Regions from separate parts of the Sporosarcina sp. FSL W7-1349 genome, predicted to be linked through region 1. Evidence: riboswitches for the same ligand, from Rfam matches in the RefSeq annotation. Region 1 holds a riboswitch; each other region holds the start of a gene.
What was found. Region 1 has a riboswitch for S-adenosylmethionine ahead of metA (homoserine O-acetyltransferase MetA). Riboswitches for the same ligand answer to the same signal wherever they lie in the genome.

Region 1 (4,333 bases):
CACTGCCGACCACGACTGTCAAAGCAGCTGGAGATGAATTGATTGTCCATGGGGAGAAGACTTACACTTCGGTCTCCCCCGTTCTCGATTACTTCCTTGTGACAGCGACCAACGAAAACGACGAGGTGGATCTGATCATCATTCCTCGCCATGCTCCTGGCGTGTCGATCAAAGAGACATGGGATATGCTGGCGATGCGCGGCACGGCTAGCCATAACCTGGTATTAGACAATGTGAAGGTGCCGGTGTCCAACATCCTTCAGCGTAACTCATTGAAGAAGCCGGAAAACAAAGGATGGCTACTCCATATTCCCTCATGTTATATCGGGATAGCAACAGCTGCCAGATCGCATGCGTTGGAATTTGCCACTTCCTATGTCCCGACGTCCTTAGGCAAGCCGATTGCCGAAGCACCGAACATCAAGCAGCTAATCGGCGAAATGGAGCTGGAACTGGCAACGGCACGCCATCTTCTTTACGGTACGATTGAGCGCTATGAACAGGCAAAGGACCGTTCCCATTTCGACGAGGCGCTCAGTGTTACGAAAGTGGCCGTCACCAACGCAGCGATCCAAGTCGTGGACAAGGCGATGCGCATTGTCGGATCCCGCGCATTATCCGAATCCAATCCGATGCACCGGTATTATTTGAACGTACGGGCAGGTCTTTATAATCCACCGATGGAAGACATGGAAAAGACGAAACTCGCTCAACAGGCGATTCAAAAGTTCTTAAGTAAATGAAAAAACGCCTCGCCAATCGACAGATCGGCGAGGGACAGCCCTTAATTCCATTCGTAAGGGGTTTGTTGGTAAACATAGTAGTTCAGCCAATTGGAAAACAAAAGATGTGTATGGGAGCGCCAGGAGTTGACCGGGCTTGCATTCACATCGTCGTTCGGGAAATAGTTTTCAGGCAGTGCAATATCGATGCCTTTTTGCAAATCACGCTCGTACTCTTCAGCCAACGTCGTGGCGTCGTATTCCAGGTGGCCGGTAATCATAATATGCTTTTCATCTTTGGAAATGATAATAAAGGCTCCTGCATCGTCCGATTTGGCCAATAGGATTAAACGTGGATCGTTTTCGATATCTTCCAGAGCCACTTCCGTATAACGGGAATGCGGTGCTTTGAATTCATCATTGAATCCGCGGGCCAGATTGATCGTAGGATCGGTCAACGTATGATCGTAGACCCCGGAGCACTTATGAGGAAGCTCATGCTTATTAATGCCGTAATGATGGTATAACGCGGCTTGGGCCCCCCAACAGATATGGAGCACGGAAGTGACATTGTCCTTCGACCAGTCCATGATCGTTTTCAATTCTTCCCAATAATTCACATCTTCGAATTCCAAATGTTCGATAGGGGCACCCGTGATGATCATTCCGTCAAAACGGCGGTTTTTTACTTCATCGAATGTTTGATAGAAGGCGTCTAAATGGAATTTGCTCGTATTCTTCGATTCATGTGTAGCCATCGTCATGAACGTAATATTCACCTGCAACGGCGTATTTCCCAACAGCCGTAGGAGCTGTAATTCGGTCTTCTCCTTTTCCGGCATCAAGTTCAAGATTATAATATTCAACGGACGAATATCTTGTGAAACGGCCCGGTCCTCGTCCATGACAAAGATTTTTTCTTCTTTCAGTAATTCGCCTGCCGGCAAGTGTTTCGGAATATTAATCGGCATAACCCATCTCTCCCTTTTCATAATATCTACTCAATTACGCCTCGGTGTAAATACGTCCAAATTTTGATTGGCCTTCATTTCTGCGTTCTTTACGGCAATTTAGAAACTGGACGTCGAGTCCTTTAGTTGCCAACCTTAACTCATTTCAAAATCTTTGACATACGCCGGAGGCCCTTAACTGAAATCAGCCAGCTGACATTAGTTAAAATCAAATACAGAAAACCCTCTTTTCTATATGATAAGAAAAGAGGGTTTTGTCATTCGCTCTGTTCTTATCTCTCAAGAATTCAATCTTGATGGAAGTAGCACCTTTCTCACGGAGTGGAGGTTGCTGAAGCGTCATCGGGCCAGGTCCCTCAGCTTCTCTTGATAAGAATATTTGATTGTATTGTTTAGGCTATCCTTAATTATACTATTAAAAACTGGAAAGTAAACGTCCTTTTCTCTGAGTTTAGAATCTTCTGCTTGATACCCGATAATTTCTGTTATAGGACTTTTTCTTATTTCTGGCGTTTTTTTTATTTTCCAGTACAATGAAGATAAGTTATATAAAAAATAGAAGTAAAGGAGAATTCAACTATATGCGAAGTTTAGGTATTGTGAGAAAGGTAGACCAGTTGGGCCGCATCGTCATTCCAAAAGAATTACGAAATACGTTGCAACTAGGTACAGGGACTCCGATGGAGATTTTTGTGGATGAGGATATGATCCTATTACGCAAATACACAATCAGTGAAGCCTGTGCTGTAACAGGTGAAGTGACTCCGGAAAACAAGATGTATTCCAACGGCATGTACTTGAGTCCGAAAGGCGCCCAGATTCTTCTGGACGAAATTGCACAGAATCAATAATCGTGGAATTATTTTCTATTGAAAACAATCCACTGCTCGTATATAATCAATATACAAGCTGCATTGTTCGTATACACATTAAGTTTTAACCTTTAAGCTGTAAAAGGGAGTTTTATATAAGAACTGGAATGGCAGGCCCGATTTCTTAGGCAATCGGGACAAACAGGAACGTTCTTGCGAACACCCACTTTGAGGAGTGGTGGTTTAAAACTTTCATGATTAACGATACGGCAAAGGCGGCTTTTCTAAAGCTTATTATATCAATGTTTATAAGCAAGCGCCGTCCAAATTGGGCGGTGTTTTTTTGTATTTACAAGAGGATTGGGGTTAAAACGGGGATAAAATTGTTTCCAAATATCACTACCTTTTGATGAAATATAAGAAAATAGGTAATAAGAGGAGGCTGCCATTGAAACGGCTAGTCATAACAGGCTATAAACAACATGAACTCGGTATTTTCGATGAAAAACACCCCGGCATCCGCTTTGTGAAGAAAGCGATTGAGAAACGGCTGACTTCTTTATTGGATGAGGGACTGGAATGGGTGCTCATCAGCGGACAATTGGGCGTCGAGACATGGGCGGCGGAGGTCGTTCTGGATTTGCAAGAGGAATACCCCGATTTGCATCTCGCCGTCATGCCGCCTTTTTTGGAGCAAGAGAAGAACTGGAACGAGACGAAACAGGAGAAATATCATTCCATCGTCGCCCAAGCCGATTTTTATAAACCACTCACCAATAAACCATATGAAGCGCCGTGGCAATTCATTGAGAAAGATAAGTTTTTCTTGAGGAATTCAGATGGGATGCTGCTTGTGTATGACGAGGAGAATGAGGGATCGCCAAAATTTGTCAAGCGGATGGCGGATCAGTTCGCGGAGAAAACCGGTTATGTAGTACTCTCGATTACGGCGGATGATTTGCAGGTCGTCGCGGAAGAGGAACAGTTGCAGGATATGTACCAAGCTTCCGATTTTGACATGTCGTGAAGCTTGGTTTTTGTTCATTTCTTTGGATTGATCTTATTCTTATTCTCTTTTTTGGCTGCATTGTTCTGCCCGATCACTTGGAGGTCGTCCACGCTTCGGTCATAGCCATATCCGTATTCTTCCCGGTCTTTTTGGTTCTTGTTGTTTTTATTCGCAGTCATTCGTATCACCTCCACTCTGTTAGACTGTTCTCTTCCGGTGCTTTTATGCGAAAAGATTGGATTGCTTGCACTGTTCGACAGTTTGATTGTAAATCAGATCTTTCATTCCATAATAAAAAGCCGAGCTTCGGATCGCTCAGCTTTTGTCTCGTCTTTTCGCGCACGCTTGAATGAAACTGTTGAAGATGCGCAAGGATGGGGCATCTCCCGCCACGGCAAGACGCTCCGGATGCCATTGGACCCCAAGGAGGAAGTTCCCTTCCCGGCCCTCGATCGCTTCCACAATCCCGTCGTTTGAGAACGCGGAAATGCGAAGCGACGCCGCCACTCTTTTTACAGACTGATGATGAAAGGAATTCACTTGGAGAAGAGGTTCCCCAACGATTTCTTCCAGAACACTCCCACTTTCCAGTTTCACTGTATGAGAAGGATGAGATCTCGGGGCTCTTTGGGCATGTTGCAAGACGGGACGATCCATCTGACCTTCCACATCCTGAAATAAATCCCCTCCAAACGCGACATTCAGCAATTGGATACCACGGCATATACCCAAAATTGGTTTATCCGCCGCTTTCATTTGCCCTACTAAGGCGATTTCCATCCGATCACGTGCCGGTGACACTTCCCCAAGCTTCGGATG
Region 2 (4,333 bases), on a different contig from region 1:
CAATCAAATCATCGACATGCTCGAGACCAACAGAAAAACGCAGCAGGCCGTCGGTGATTCCTCGTTTATCCCGCTCCTCTTTCGGCATTGCCGCGTGGGACATTTGCGCCGGATAGGAGAGGATCGACTCCACTCCGCCAAGACTGACGGCAAATACCGGGATTCGGATATGGTCGACGAATGCTTTCGCCGTTTCTCGATTCGGCAGGCGGAAAGATAGTACTGCCCCGGCGTCCGATGATTGGGCCGCGTGGATGGCATGGCCCGGATGGTCGGCCAATCCCGGGTAATAGACGTGTTCGACTAACGGGTGTTCATTCAAATAATCGGCGATTTTCTTCGCGGAGGCGGACGATTGGGCCAACCGTGCGCCGAGCGTCTTGATGCCCTGGATGAGGGAGAATGAGTCTTGCGCTCCCAAAATGGCTCCGAATGAGTTTTGGATGAAGGCAAGTTGATTGCCTAGTTCTTCATCTTTTGTCACTGCTAATCCAGCGATGATATCGCTATGGCCGGACAAAAATTTCGTTGCGCTATGCAGTACAATATCTACACCGAGTTCAATCGGACGTTGGTAGAGCGGCGTCATGAACGTATTATCCAGGAACGTCAGGCAGCCGTTCGCTTTAGCCAGCTCAACGATAGCGGCGATATCCGTAATCCCAAGACGCGGGTTCGATGGCGTTTCCATGTAAATCACTTTCGTATTCGGGCGGATCGCTTGGGCTGTCGCTTCCAAATCCGCCAAGTCGACAAATGTGTGCTCAATGCCGAATTTCGTTAATACTTGCGTGATGAAACGGAACGTCCCGCCATAGACATCTTCCGTCACCACAATATGGTCCCCAGATTTCAGCAGCATGAAGGCGGACGAGATGGCTGCAATCCCGGATGCGAATGCCAGTCCTCTTGCGCCGCCTTCCAACTCGGCGATGGTCTTTTCCAGCGCATCCCTCGTCGGATTGCCCGAACGGCTATAATCATACGGGCCGAATGAATCGAAATTTTCCTGATGAAAAGTGGAGGATAGATAAATCGGTACATTCACGGCTCCCGTTTTCTGTTCAAAGTTGCCGCTCGTGGATGCGTGGATGAATTTCGTTTCCAATCGCTGGTTGCTCATTGTTGGGGTACCCCGCTTTCCAATTTCGCGAATACTTGCTTCAAGTCGTCAATCAAATCTTCCGCCTCTTCCACACCGACGGAAAAACGCAACAGCCGATCACAGACACCGCGCCGCATCCGTTCTTCTACTGGAATATCGGCATGGGTTTGCGTCGTTGGATAGGTGATGAAGCTTTCCACTCCACCCAAGCTTTCCGCAAATGTAATAAGTTGAAGATTTTCCAGGAATGTTCCGACCCATGCGCTCTCTTTTAAACGGAACGACAGCATGCCGCCTCGTCCGGCATAGAGGACGTCGGTCACTTTCGGTTCGCTCTTCAAATATTCGACAATCGCCTTCGCGTTGGCATCATGTTGTTTCATTCGTAAATGAAGCGTTTTGAGGCCACGGATAATGAGCCAGGAATCGGAAGGGGAGAGCACCGCCCCGATGGCATTATGGTTTTTGCCTAGACGTTCGCAGAGTTCTTCGCCTTTCGCCACGACGAGACCGGCGAGGACGTCGTTATGTCCCCCGATATATTTCGTCGCGCTATGGAGGACGATATCCGCTCCGTCTTCAATCGGACGCTGGAAATAAGGCGTCAAGAAGGTATTATCGACAATTAATAGCAGACCGTGCTGTTTAGCCAGTTTTGCATATGCTGCAAGATCGATTTCCTGCATAAGGGGGTTTGTCGGCGTCTCGATGAATAAAGCCCGAGTGTTTTCGGAAATGAGTTTCTCCACTGCCTCAATATTAGTAAAATCGGTATACGTAGTATGAATTGAATACACATCGGAATAGTAGTCTAAAAGACGATACGTACCTCCGTAAATGTCTTCCGGGACGATGAGTTCATCTCCCGAACGGAATAGGGAAAGGACAAGTTGGATTGCCGCCATCCCTGAACTACAGGCGAAACCCGAATCTCCGTTTTCCAGTTTCGCGATGCCGTCTTCCAAAATCGACCGAGTTGGATTTTTGGTCCGAGTGTAATCATAGCCAGTCGATTTTCCAATGCCGTCATGCTTATAAGCGGTGGATAAATAAATCGGCGGATTGATCGCCCCTGTTTTGGGATCGCTATGATTCCCCAGTTGCACTAACGTCGTTGCCAAACTTCTCTTAGTCATCGTGTTCATCCTTTTCTAAATGAAATCAATTACGCCTCGGCGTAATTGCGAATCGAACAGCGAAGTGTTCGATTTGCCTTAATTTCTGCGTTCTTTGCGGAAAGTAAGGCACCCTCAATGTGATGTCCTTTCAAAATCCGTGAATTCCGCCGGAGGCTTTGGGCCAACAGGATGTTGGTTACTCAGACGTTGCCGCAGGACACGGCGTTCCAAGTCTGAGTTCCCCTATTCAGCGGGAGAATACCCGCTGAATAAGATAAAAAAAGAGCGCCCTTTTCGAAGAAGAGGACCCTCAGTATGTATGAAGTCAATCTCCTTATCTTCAAGGCTGCTCGCCTATTGGAATTAGCACCATACCTGAAATAGGCTGGTTGCCGAGACATCGTAGGGCCAATCCCTCCGTCTCTCTGGATAAGAATACAAATATGAAGTTGTGTGAAAAGATTAATTTATCCAACTCTATCATGAGAATCTTTTTAATGCAAGAGCTATTTTCTAGGGAAGCAACCTTCTGTAGCGAATTGGTTCTCTGTGATAATATGTTCGTATTACATATGGGTAGGAGTGGTAGGAATGGTAGCTAAACATTTGCAGGATTGTACTACTTTGTCCAACGGCGTCCAAATGCCGTGGATGGGCTTGGGGGTTTACCAGTCAAAGGGGGAAGAAGTGGTAGACGCGGTGAAATGGGCATTGGATGCAGGATACCGCAGCATCGATACGGCCGCGATTTATCGCAATGAAGAAGAGGTCGGACGAGCGCTCAAAGAATCGAGTGTTCCGCGTGAGGAAATTTTCGTAACGACAAAAGTGTGGAACTCGGATCAAGGCTTCGAGGCTACGTTAGAGGCATTCGACGATAGTTTGAAACGGTTGGAACTTGAGTACGTCGATCTTTATTTGGTCCATTGGCCGGAAGCTGGAAAATACAAAGAGACGTGGAAAGCGTTGGAAAAGCTCTACAAAGACGGGCGCGCACGGGCAATTGGCGTCTGCAACTTCAACATCCATCATCTGGAGGACTTGATGGCAGACGCGGAAATCATGCCGATGGTCAACCAGGTCGAATACCATCCATGCTTGACACAAGTCGAACTTCTGGCATTTTGCAAGGAGAACGGAATTCAGATGGAAGCATGGTCCCCTCTCATGCGAGGACAGCTTCTGGAAAATCCGGTGTTGGTCGAAATCGCCGAGAAATACGGAAAAACGGTTCCACAAGTGATGCTGCGCTGGGACTTGCAAAACGGCGTCGTGACCATTCCGAAGTCAGTGAAGCAAAGCCGGATCATCGACAATGCGAACGTGTTCGATTTTGAACTCACTGCAGAAGAGGTGGAGGCCATCGGGACGTTGAATGAAAACAAACGCGTCGGTCCGGATCCGGATAACTTCGATTTTACAGGCGTTACCGTGAAACGATGAGGAATATGGAAAATGCCGTGGCAGCCGCCCGGCATTTTTTGATTAGCACGCAAGTTCCCGCGTACTCCGTGTCTTGCGCTTATAAGTTGTGCTTTCTCGCTCATAAGTCTGCGTATGCGCTTATAAGTAGTAGTTCTTCGCACATAACTCGTCGTTCGTGCTCATAAGTCGTACCCTTCGCTCATAACTTTGTCTCCACGCTTATAAGCCCTGCTTCCTCGTTCATAAGTCGTGCCCCTGAAATCATAATCCCCTCACCCGTGCTCATATCCTATCGCCCTACTTCCAGGCCTCGACGCAAACACTCAAATCCCATGAAAACACTGCATTCTCCCGTATCAGTTCCCATGGAAATTGGGAATCCTAAAGGTTAGAACCCGCCAGATTCCGGGTACATGTAGTATACTCGGTATACTAATACATATTTGGAAGTGGAAGAAGGAGATTGGAATGAGTTCAAATTACACAGACGATAGCTGGACATTGCATACGGATCTGTATCAGATCAACATGGCCGAGTCCTATTGGGCGGATGGCATCCATAATCGCAAAGCCGTATTTGAATTGTTTTTCAGGAAATTGCCATTTGGGAACGGCTATGCCGTTTTTGCAGGGTTGGAGCGCATCCTCGATTATTTGCGGGATTTGCATTTCACCGAGAGCGATC
Region 3 (4,333 bases), on a different contig from region 1:
ATACATAATCTTGATAGGTTTCAATTTCCAGCTCAATGCCCTTTTCCTCTAATAACGGTTTGGCCTCTTCCAGAATAATCGCATGTGGTGTATTGGAAGCACCTACGACAAGCTTAGTCGCTTCTTCTTGTGTGTTATCTTCAGCTTTTTCTCCAACATCTGTTGTTTCTCCAGCATCCGTTGTATCTTGGCCACTCGTCCCCGCATCTTTCGTTCCGCAAGCGGCAAGAGATAGGACAAGTATCGCAAATAAGATCCCAGCTATTAACTTCTTCATCTACTTCATTCTCCTTTATTGTTTAGAATTTATGGTGAACAGGGGACCCGTTACAAACTGCCGACACTCAATCCGACTGTCTACAAGCTGTAACAAGGTTGCCTGTTGTTCCCTAACGTATTACCGTTTGTCCAACTGCTTGACGATCATGTCTCCAATGATTTGGATAATGAAGACGATGATCAATATTAATATGGTCGCCACCAACGTAACATCATTCCGGCCACGTTGAAAACCATCTAGATAGGCAAGGTTTCCAAGCCCTCCCGCTCCGATGATTCCCGCCATGGCGGTATATCCGACAAGCGCGATAGCGGTCACCGTAATACCTGAGACTAGTGCTGGCATGGATTCCGGCAGTAGCACTTTAAAGATGATCGTCCTTGTTTTTGCACCCATCGACTTGGCAGCTTCAATGACGCCTTTATCGATTTCCTGTAAGGCGATCAACACCATTCTGCCATAAAACGGTGCGGCCCCGATGATCAAAGCCGGCAACGCTGCATTCGGCCCACGCATCGTGCCGACGAGTAAAGTAGTAAATGGGATTAGCAATATGATCAGGATGATGAAGGGAATCGAGCGGAATATATTAACGAATGCGCCCGTCACGACGTTGACTGCTCTATTTTTCCATAGCTGCCCAGGACTTGATAAAAACAGCAACACGCCGAGCGCAATCCCGAAAACAAATGTGAAAAACGTTGAAATGGCTGACATATACATAGTCTCCATAGTCGCTTCCCACATTTTGTCCCATTTCACATTTGGAAACATTTCTTCAATCATTGCCGATCACCTCCGTCTGAACACCTTGCTCATGAAGATAGTGAATCGCCTCGGCAATCGGCTTCTTCTCACCAACAAACTGGAGGATCAGTGTCCCATAAGCTCCGCCTCGCGTCGTAGAAATATTGCCTTGCACAATATTGACTTCAATCGGAAACTTTCGGATGAGACTGGCGAGGACCGGCTGTTCCGTCCGTTCTCCAACGAAGACCAGTTTAATCAGTTCACCAGCTGGAATCTCTTTCTTCATATGACGTAAAGCTTGCTTTGCATCGGCCGGCTCCGTTAGTTGGGAAACGAAACGTTTGGTGATTTCAGCCTGCGGCGACTGGAAAACATCCAGGACGTTCCCCATCTCAACAATCTTCCCTGATTCCATGACAGCCACCCGATGGCAAATTTTCCGAATGACGTGCATTTCATGAGTAATCAGGACAATCGTCAGCCCTAACCGCTCATTAATGCTCGTTAACAGATCCAAAATGGAATCTGTCGTTTCCGGATCGAGAGCAGATGTCGCTTCATCACATAGGAGCACCTCAGGATCATTGGCAAGTGCACGGGCTATACCGACACGCTGTTTTTGACCACCTGATAATTCGGAGGGATAGGCATTTTCCCGACCTGTCAACCCTACCAGATCAATCAGTTCCTTCACTTTCCGTTCGCGATCCCCTTTTCGGACCCCTGCGATTTCAAGCGGGAACGCTATATTCTCTTTAACCGTCCGAGACCAGAGCAAGTTGAAATGTTGGAAAATCATACTTACCTTTTGCCGTGCCTCTCTCAACTCTTTGCCTTGAATTGCCGACATTTCCCGACCGCCTATGAAGACATTCCCACTGGTCGGCATCTCGAGGCCGTTCAGCAGACGGATCATGGTACTTTTCCCGGCTCCACTATAGCCGATGATACCGAAAATTTCTCCATCCGCAATTTCAAGCGACACGGAATCCACCGCTCGAATACGAGTTGAACCGGTGCCAAACTCTTTATTGACATCTGATAACCGAATCATCTTTTCACCTCTACAAAATCTATGACATCCGCTGAATAAAGAAAAAAACCTTCCCGCAGACGGCAGAAAGGCTTGACGTTTTCATTAGGAATGAATGTCCATCCGATCTCTCATCTTTCAAAGCGCGTTCGCTTTGCGTGATTTGGCACCATTTCACTTGCGTGACGGTTGCCGGGCTTCATAGGGCACTATCCCTCCACCACTCATAATAAGAGTAAACTATTCAAATGATAAATCAAAATTTAACATATGAACGCTCCAACTGTCAACTGATTTTCTCAAGAAGATATGGAACCGAATGGAAAGCATAGATCTTATGTTCAAGCCGGCCATCCTTCTGAATCAAAAGACAGGGAACACTTTCGATTTCATAGGCCAGTGCCAGAGACTGTTCGTAATTCAAATCTGCTTTGCCTATTGGTAAATCCGGTTTCATGGCTGTGACCACTTCCATCATCTTGCTGGCAACGGCACAGGTGCCACACATCGGCGTATATAAATAATAGACAGCCATTCGTGACTTCTCCATATGCATTTCCCATTGTTCTCGAGTCCAACTTTCCAATTGTTCCTCATTCCTTCAAAATAAAAATTCCGGGTGGATTTTAAAATCTGCACCAAGTAAAATCGTGGCTAATATCTTATAAGGGGTTTTCTCGACTTCCTTATATATTTTGTCGGTATATAAATGGATGAATTCAGGATACTCGCGTTTGAATAACGCTCGGATTTTCTCGCCCGATTCGTCCGCATCCAAAAATACAAAGACCTCGTATTCTTCGTAAGGTTCCACTAATTCTTCCAGTCGATACGTGCTGACCGTGCCGTTTGTACAAATGATCTGGACAGGCTCTGCCAAGACTTTCAAAAGGCGCTTTCGATCCGACCCGCCCTCGACGATGATGATTTTCATCTCTTCCATAGCACACATTCCCCCTGCCGGATTCGTACTATTTCAACGGATGCTTTCAATCAAGTTAGTTTCGGCGTATTGGCACCAGCTTATCACTTATGGAAGTAAAAGATCCGCTCTTTTACCGCTTTAACTGAAAATAAAGTCAAAGACGCCGACACGAGGGCGGCGTCATCTACTAATTATTCACCAACAGTCATTTCTTCGTACGCTTCTGCAGTCATCAGCGCATCCAACTGGGACGGGTCAGAAGCTTCCACGACGATCATCCATGCGCCTTCATATGGCGATTCATTCACCAATTCCGGGCTATCTTCCAATTCTTCGTTCACTTCCACAACTTTCCCGCTGATCGGCGCGTAAAGTTCGGAAACCGTCTTTACGGATTCCACACTGCCGAACGGCTCGTCCGCTTTCACTTCGTCTCCCACGGATGGAAGCTCGACGAAGACGATATCGCCTAGTTCAGATTGCGCGAAGTGTGTAATTCCGATACGGTATTTACCGCCTTCATCTTTTACCCACTCATGTTCTTCAGAATAACGCAAATCCTTCGGTGTGCTCATTTCTAACCCCTCCACAATAGATTCATTCCATTTAATTTTGACATACTCCTTGTATAAAGACAAGAAATGAAATTAGCTTCCCCAGACGTCCTGAAACTGCTCTTCCTTGAACCCCACCGTAGCTTTTTCAGCACTCGCGATGATCGGTCGCTTGATCAACATGCCATCGGATGCCAGCAAGCTGATCTTCTCGTCATCGCTCATCGTCGGCAACTTCTCTTTCAAGTTCAACTCCCGATATTTCATCCCGCTCGTGTTGAAGAATTTTTTTAATTCCAATCCGGACAGCCCGATAATGTTCCGCAATTCTTCTTCCGTTGGCGGGTTTTCAGCAATGTTCACCTCATTGAACTGAAATTCCTTCTCTTCCAGCCACTTTTTCGCCTTTCGGCATGTCCCACATTTCGGATAACCATAATATGTAAGCCCCATGAATTTGCACCTCCGTTTTCTCCAGTATACCAAAAAGCGCCCGGAACCTAAAAACGGATAGGTCCCGAGCACTGAAGTGAGGTCGACTTACACGATATATTTTTCCGCTTCGATCAGCTTTTCCGCCGCTTCCCGTTTTTTCGCAATGATGTTGTAAGGATTCGAGCGGGTCAATTTCCGCAGGGCGGATAGCATCATGCGCTGATTATCCCCTTCCACGGATGCCAATAATGTTTCTTTCGCGTCTTTCTCGATCGCTTCAAATGCTTCCTGGCAGAAGATTTGCGTATAGAGAATTTTTTGCTTCTCCTTCTCTTCCCCGTTCTTCGCAACCGCTT
Region 4 (4,333 bases), on a different contig from region 1:
GAGAATGTTGCTTCCGGAGAAGTGATGCCACGCTCTGTACCTGCCAATTTAGAAGTGAATCCGCTAAGGAAGTGGTACATCGCTTGTTCCTTCGTCAATTTTGAAATCGGAGGCAATACGCCGAATGCATCCGCCGTCAAGAAGACGATGGTTTTCGGGTGGCCTGCGACAGACGGCATGACAATATTCTCGATATTCTGAATCGGGTAAGCTGCACGCGTGTTTTCCGTCAACGAGTTATCATCGTAATCCGGAATGCGTGTATCTTCGTCGATAACGACGTTTTCCAGAACTGAACCGAATTTGATCGCACCGAAGATTTCCGGCTCTTTTTCTTCGGACAAGTTGATGCATTTTGCATAGCATCCGCCTTCGATGTTGAAGACGCCATTATCGGACCAACCGTGCTCATCGTCACCGATCAGCTTGCGGTCAGCATCCGCTGAAAGTGTCGTTTTCCCTGTGCCGGAAAGGCCGAAGAATAGGGCAACATCGCCTGCTTCGCCGACGTTCGCCGAGCAGTGCATCGGAAGGACACCTTGTTCAGGAAGAAGGTAGTTCATGATGGAGAAGATGGATTTTTTCATTTCCCCAGCATATTCCGTACCACCGATCAAAACAATGCGCTTTTCAAGTGAAACGATGATGAAAGTCTCAGAATGAGTACCGTCTACAGCCGGATCTGCTTTGAATGAAGGAGCCGCCAGAATGGTGAACTGGGCTTCGTGCGTTTTCAATTCTTCTTCCGTCGGACGGATGAACAATTGGTGGACGAAGAGGTTCTGCCATGCATATTCGTTGACGACTTGGATAGCCAAGCGAGAGTCCTTATCTGCACCTGCAAATCCTTTGAAAACGAAAAGCTCATCCTTTTTGGAAAGGTGATCCAGCACTTTCGTATATAAGGAATCGAAAATTTCGGAGGAAATCGGCCGGTTCACTTTGCCCCAGTCAATTTTGTCTTTGGAAGACGCTTCCTCGACGATATACTTATCTTCCGGGGAACGTCCTGTATATTTTCCTGTCCGCGCAGTGATGGCTCCGTCTGCTGTAAGCTGAGCCTCTCCACGGGAAGTCGCCTTTTCGACCAGTTGTGGCACCGAAAGCTGGATGTTTACATTTTCTCCTGCAAGAAGATTTTTTAGTGCATCGCCAATTTTCGCTGAAATCATAATGTAAGTACCGTCCTTTGCATATAATCCCTAAATTTTTGGGTGTCCATCACAATTCACGAATAGTATAACACATTACCAATAATAATCTACACTAATTTGCAACCTCAATGAATTAGACACAATTGCCATACATTGTTGACAAGGAAGAAAAAATTTCGTAGCATAGGTATGAACGGATACTCTTATCCCGAGCTGGTGGAGGGGTCAGGCCCTATGAAACCCGGCAACCTGCAAAGACATAATCGTCTGCGAGAAGGTGCCAAACCTGGACCAAGGTAAAATTCCTTGAACGATAAGAGTGAAAGGTGCTTTTCGAAATCATGCCTTTCCTCATGTTTTTACGTGAGTGAAGGGCTTTTTTTATTAGATTGCCCTTTATCCCTCGTGTTAAAGCTCGAAATGGCTTAAAGTTTGTACTTCATTCTGGACAAACTTAACATGGGACTTATGAGTACCGTATCAATCTCGTAGGATATAGGAGGAAATTGTATGTCAAACCGTAAATTGTTCACGTCAGAATCTGTAACCGAGGGCCATCCGGATAAAATGTGCGATCAGATTTCGGACGCTATCCTCGACGCCATCTTAAAGGAAGATGCGAATGCACGGGTGGCTTGCGAAACAACAATCACGACCGGGCTAGTCTTGGTCACAGGTGAAATTACGACAACTACGTATGTGGATATTCCGAAAGTGGTACGGGAAACGGTGAAGGGAATCGGATATACACGCGCGAAATTCGGATTCGACTGGGAAACATCGGCGGTTCTCACTTCCATCGATGAGCAATCTCCTGAAATTGCAGCAGGAGTTGACCAAGCATTGGAAGCACGGGAAGGGACGATGACGGACGAAGAGTTAGAAGCAATTGGGGCAGGAGACCAAGGTCTCATGTTCGGATTTGCTTGTAATGAAACACCGGAATTAATGCCTTTGCCGATCAGTTTGGCACATAAATTGTCACGTCGCCTGTCCGAAGTGCGCAAAGAGGAAATCCTCCCTTATTTGCGTCCGGACGGAAAAACACAAGTGACAGTGGAATACGATGAGGAGAATAAACCGGTACGGATCGACACGATCGTCATCTCGACGCAGCATCATCCAGAAGTGACCATTGAGCAGATCACCCGGGATATGAAAGAAGTCGTCATCGGTGCGGTCGTTCCGGAAGAGTTGTTGGATGAAGACACAAAATATTTCATTAATCCATCCGGAAGATTTGTCATCGGGGGCCCTCAAGGGGATGCGGGTCTGACAGGCCGAAAAATCATCGTCGATACATACGGCGGCTATGCGCGGCACGGCGGCGGTGCGTTTTCAGGGAAAGACGCGACGAAAGTTGACCGCTCTGCCTCCTATGCGGCACGGTATGTAGCGAAAAACATTGTGGCGGCAGATTTGGCGGATCGTTGTGAAGTACAACTGGCTTACGCAATCGGAGTGGCTAAACCGGTCTCGATCAATGTTGATACATTTGGCACCGGTAAAATTGAAGAGAGCAAATTAGTGGACTTGGTACGAGAGTTGTTCGACCTGCGTCCGGCCGGCATTATTAAAATGCTCGACCTGCGCCGCCCAATTTATCAGCAAACGGCGGCATACGGACATTTCGGACGTACCGATATCGAATTGCCATGGGAACAGACGGATAAAGCGAATGCGCTCAGGGAGTTGGCGGAGCGCGTGATTGGATGATTGAATGATTAAAGGAAGGGCGCCCGAAAATGGCGGCCTTCCTTTTGGATTTTGCGAAGCGCTGATACTGTACTCTCACGCTATAACTCTCATCAATCTTTGATGTATTGAGTCAAGTGCTGATAACCCGCGCCATATGCTGATATTTTGCTCCAATGACTGATACTTCATTTCAAACGCTGATACATTGCATCAACAGCCGATACTTAGATCCACTTGCTGATAGTTTGTGCCAAGCGCTGTTATCTTACACCGAACCCTGATACCTCAATCCAAGCGCCAAACTTTATCTTTTCAATTGCCCTCAGCTTCATTCCACCCAATCAGTTTTGCAAACTCTTATAATACTGCCCTTTCTCCGCGTATTCCCGGACGATGCGTTCCATATCTTTTTTATCGTCGTCGTTTAGTTCACGCACGACTTTAGCGGGGGAGCCCATGACCAATGTGTGGGGCGGCACTTTTTTACCCGGAGGGACTAAACTGCCTGCCCCGACAAATGCGCCTTCTCCGATTTCCGCTCCATCCAACACGATGGCGCCCATCCCAACGAGCGCTCCTTTGCGGATTGTGCAGCTATGTAGTGTCACTTGGTGGCCGATCGACACTTCGTCTTCCAGCACCAATGGACGATTGGGGCTTTGATGGAGGCAGCAGAGGTCTTGGATGTTGACCTTGCTCCCGATAATGGTCGGGGAGACATCCCCGCGGATGACGGTGTTGAACCAGATGGAGGATTCTGGACCGATTGTCACGTCTCCCGTAATAGTTGTATACTCTGCAATGTAAACGGACGGATCGATTTTAGGGGTCTTGTCTTTATATGGATAAATCATTTCGTTCTCCCTCTTCCTCTAGTGGTGTATAATTATCCTAACAAAGTTCGGGTTTTTATTGAACTGAAAACGGTAAAAATAAGAGTAGACGATGGATAGATGAGGAGGTTGCTCATGTGGAAATGGGAAGCGGACGGACAGCCTAAGGCGGTCGCAGTCATCGTTCACAGTGCGTATGAACATCATAACCGTTTCGCATGGTTGATCCAGAAACTGAGAGCTAGCGGTTACCATGTCGTAACCGGAGATTTGCCCGGCCATGGGGAGGAGAGCGGCAGAAGGATTCATAATGAATCCTTCCGTACATATGAAGAGTATGTCAAGAAATTGATCGGTGTCGGATTGGCGGATCATTTGCCTCTGTTTGTGTTTGGGCATGGACTAGGGGCGACCTTGGTCGCGCGTCTCCTGCAAATGGAGAAACTGGAAGTCGCGGGCTTGATTCTCAGTTCGCCTTGGTTTTCATTGAAACACCAGCCGCCCAAATTCTCGGCGATGCTGACGAAATTTTCTTCTTCCATGAAACTGAATCATGAGATCAGTATTGAAATGTTGACCCGCAATTACGATGTGTACGTCGATGCGCAATCGGATCGTCTCTATAACCCGGTTGTGACGGCGGTCTGG

Region 2: it holds a riboswitch for S-adenosylmethionine, as region 1 does, so the genes downstream of both, MKY41_RS14715 (methionine biosynthesis PLP-dependent protein) here and metA (homoserine O-acetyltransferase MetA) in region 1, are expected to answer to the same signal.
Region 3: it holds a riboswitch for S-adenosylmethionine, as region 1 does, so the genes downstream of both, MKY41_RS19600 (methionine ABC transporter ATP-binding protein) here and metA (homoserine O-acetyltransferase MetA) in region 1, are expected to answer to the same signal.
Region 4: it holds a riboswitch for S-adenosylmethionine, as region 1 does, so the genes downstream of both, metK (methionine adenosyltransferase) here and metA (homoserine O-acetyltransferase MetA) in region 1, are expected to answer to the same signal.

What each region holds. Positions count from the first base shown of each region.
Region 1 covers NZ_JBBOOK010000001.1:14,812-19,144, reverse strand. Annotated here, with positions in the region: gene MKY41_RS00115 (acyl-CoA dehydrogenase family protein) at 1-743, shown strand, start outside; gene metA (homoserine O-acetyltransferase MetA) at 785-1,693, opposite strand; SAM riboswitch class I at 1,963-2,069, opposite strand; gene MKY41_RS00105 (AbrB/MazE/SpoVT family DNA-binding domain-containing protein) at 2,275-2,544, shown strand; RNA gene ssrS (6S RNA) at 2,597-2,791, shown strand; gene MKY41_RS00095 (DUF1273 domain-containing protein) at 2,915-3,532, shown strand; gene MKY41_RS00090 (hypothetical protein) at 3,547-3,693, opposite strand; gene MKY41_RS00085 (gamma-glutamyl-gamma-aminobutyrate hydrolase family protein) at 3,830-4,333, opposite strand, start outside.
Region 2 covers NZ_JBBOOK010000002.1:160,383-164,715, reverse strand. Annotated here, with positions in the region: gene metC (cystathionine beta-lyase) at 1-1,123, opposite strand, end outside; gene MKY41_RS14715 (methionine biosynthesis PLP-dependent protein) at 1,120-2,241, opposite strand; SAM riboswitch class I at 2,555-2,659, opposite strand; gene MKY41_RS14710 (aldo/keto reductase) at 2,815-3,666, shown strand; gene MKY41_RS14705 (nicotinate phosphoribosyltransferase) at 4,117-4,333, shown strand, end outside.
Region 3 covers NZ_JBBOOK010000003.1:221,550-225,882, reverse strand. Annotated here, with positions in the region: gene MKY41_RS19610 (MetQ/NlpA family ABC transporter substrate-binding protein) at 1-277, opposite strand, end outside; gene MKY41_RS19605 (methionine ABC transporter permease) at 398-1,066, opposite strand; gene MKY41_RS19600 (methionine ABC transporter ATP-binding protein) at 1,059-2,084, opposite strand; SAM riboswitch class I at 2,192-2,299, opposite strand; gene MKY41_RS19595 (thioredoxin family protein) at 2,350-2,649, opposite strand; gene MKY41_RS19590 (toprim domain-containing protein) at 2,665-3,006, opposite strand; gene gcvH (glycine cleavage system protein GcvH) at 3,180-3,563, opposite strand; gene MKY41_RS19580 (arsenate reductase family protein) at 3,636-3,995, opposite strand; gene MKY41_RS19575 (acyl-CoA dehydrogenase family protein) at 4,083-4,333, opposite strand, start outside.
Region 4 covers NZ_JBBOOK010000003.1:306,025-310,357, forward strand. Annotated here, with positions in the region: gene pckA (phosphoenolpyruvate carboxykinase (ATP)) at 1-1,172, opposite strand, end outside; SAM riboswitch class I at 1,355-1,474, shown strand; gene metK (methionine adenosyltransferase) at 1,665-2,870, shown strand; gene MKY41_RS20105 (gamma carbonic anhydrase) at 3,194-3,706, opposite strand; gene MKY41_RS20110 (alpha/beta hydrolase) at 3,821-4,333, shown strand, end outside.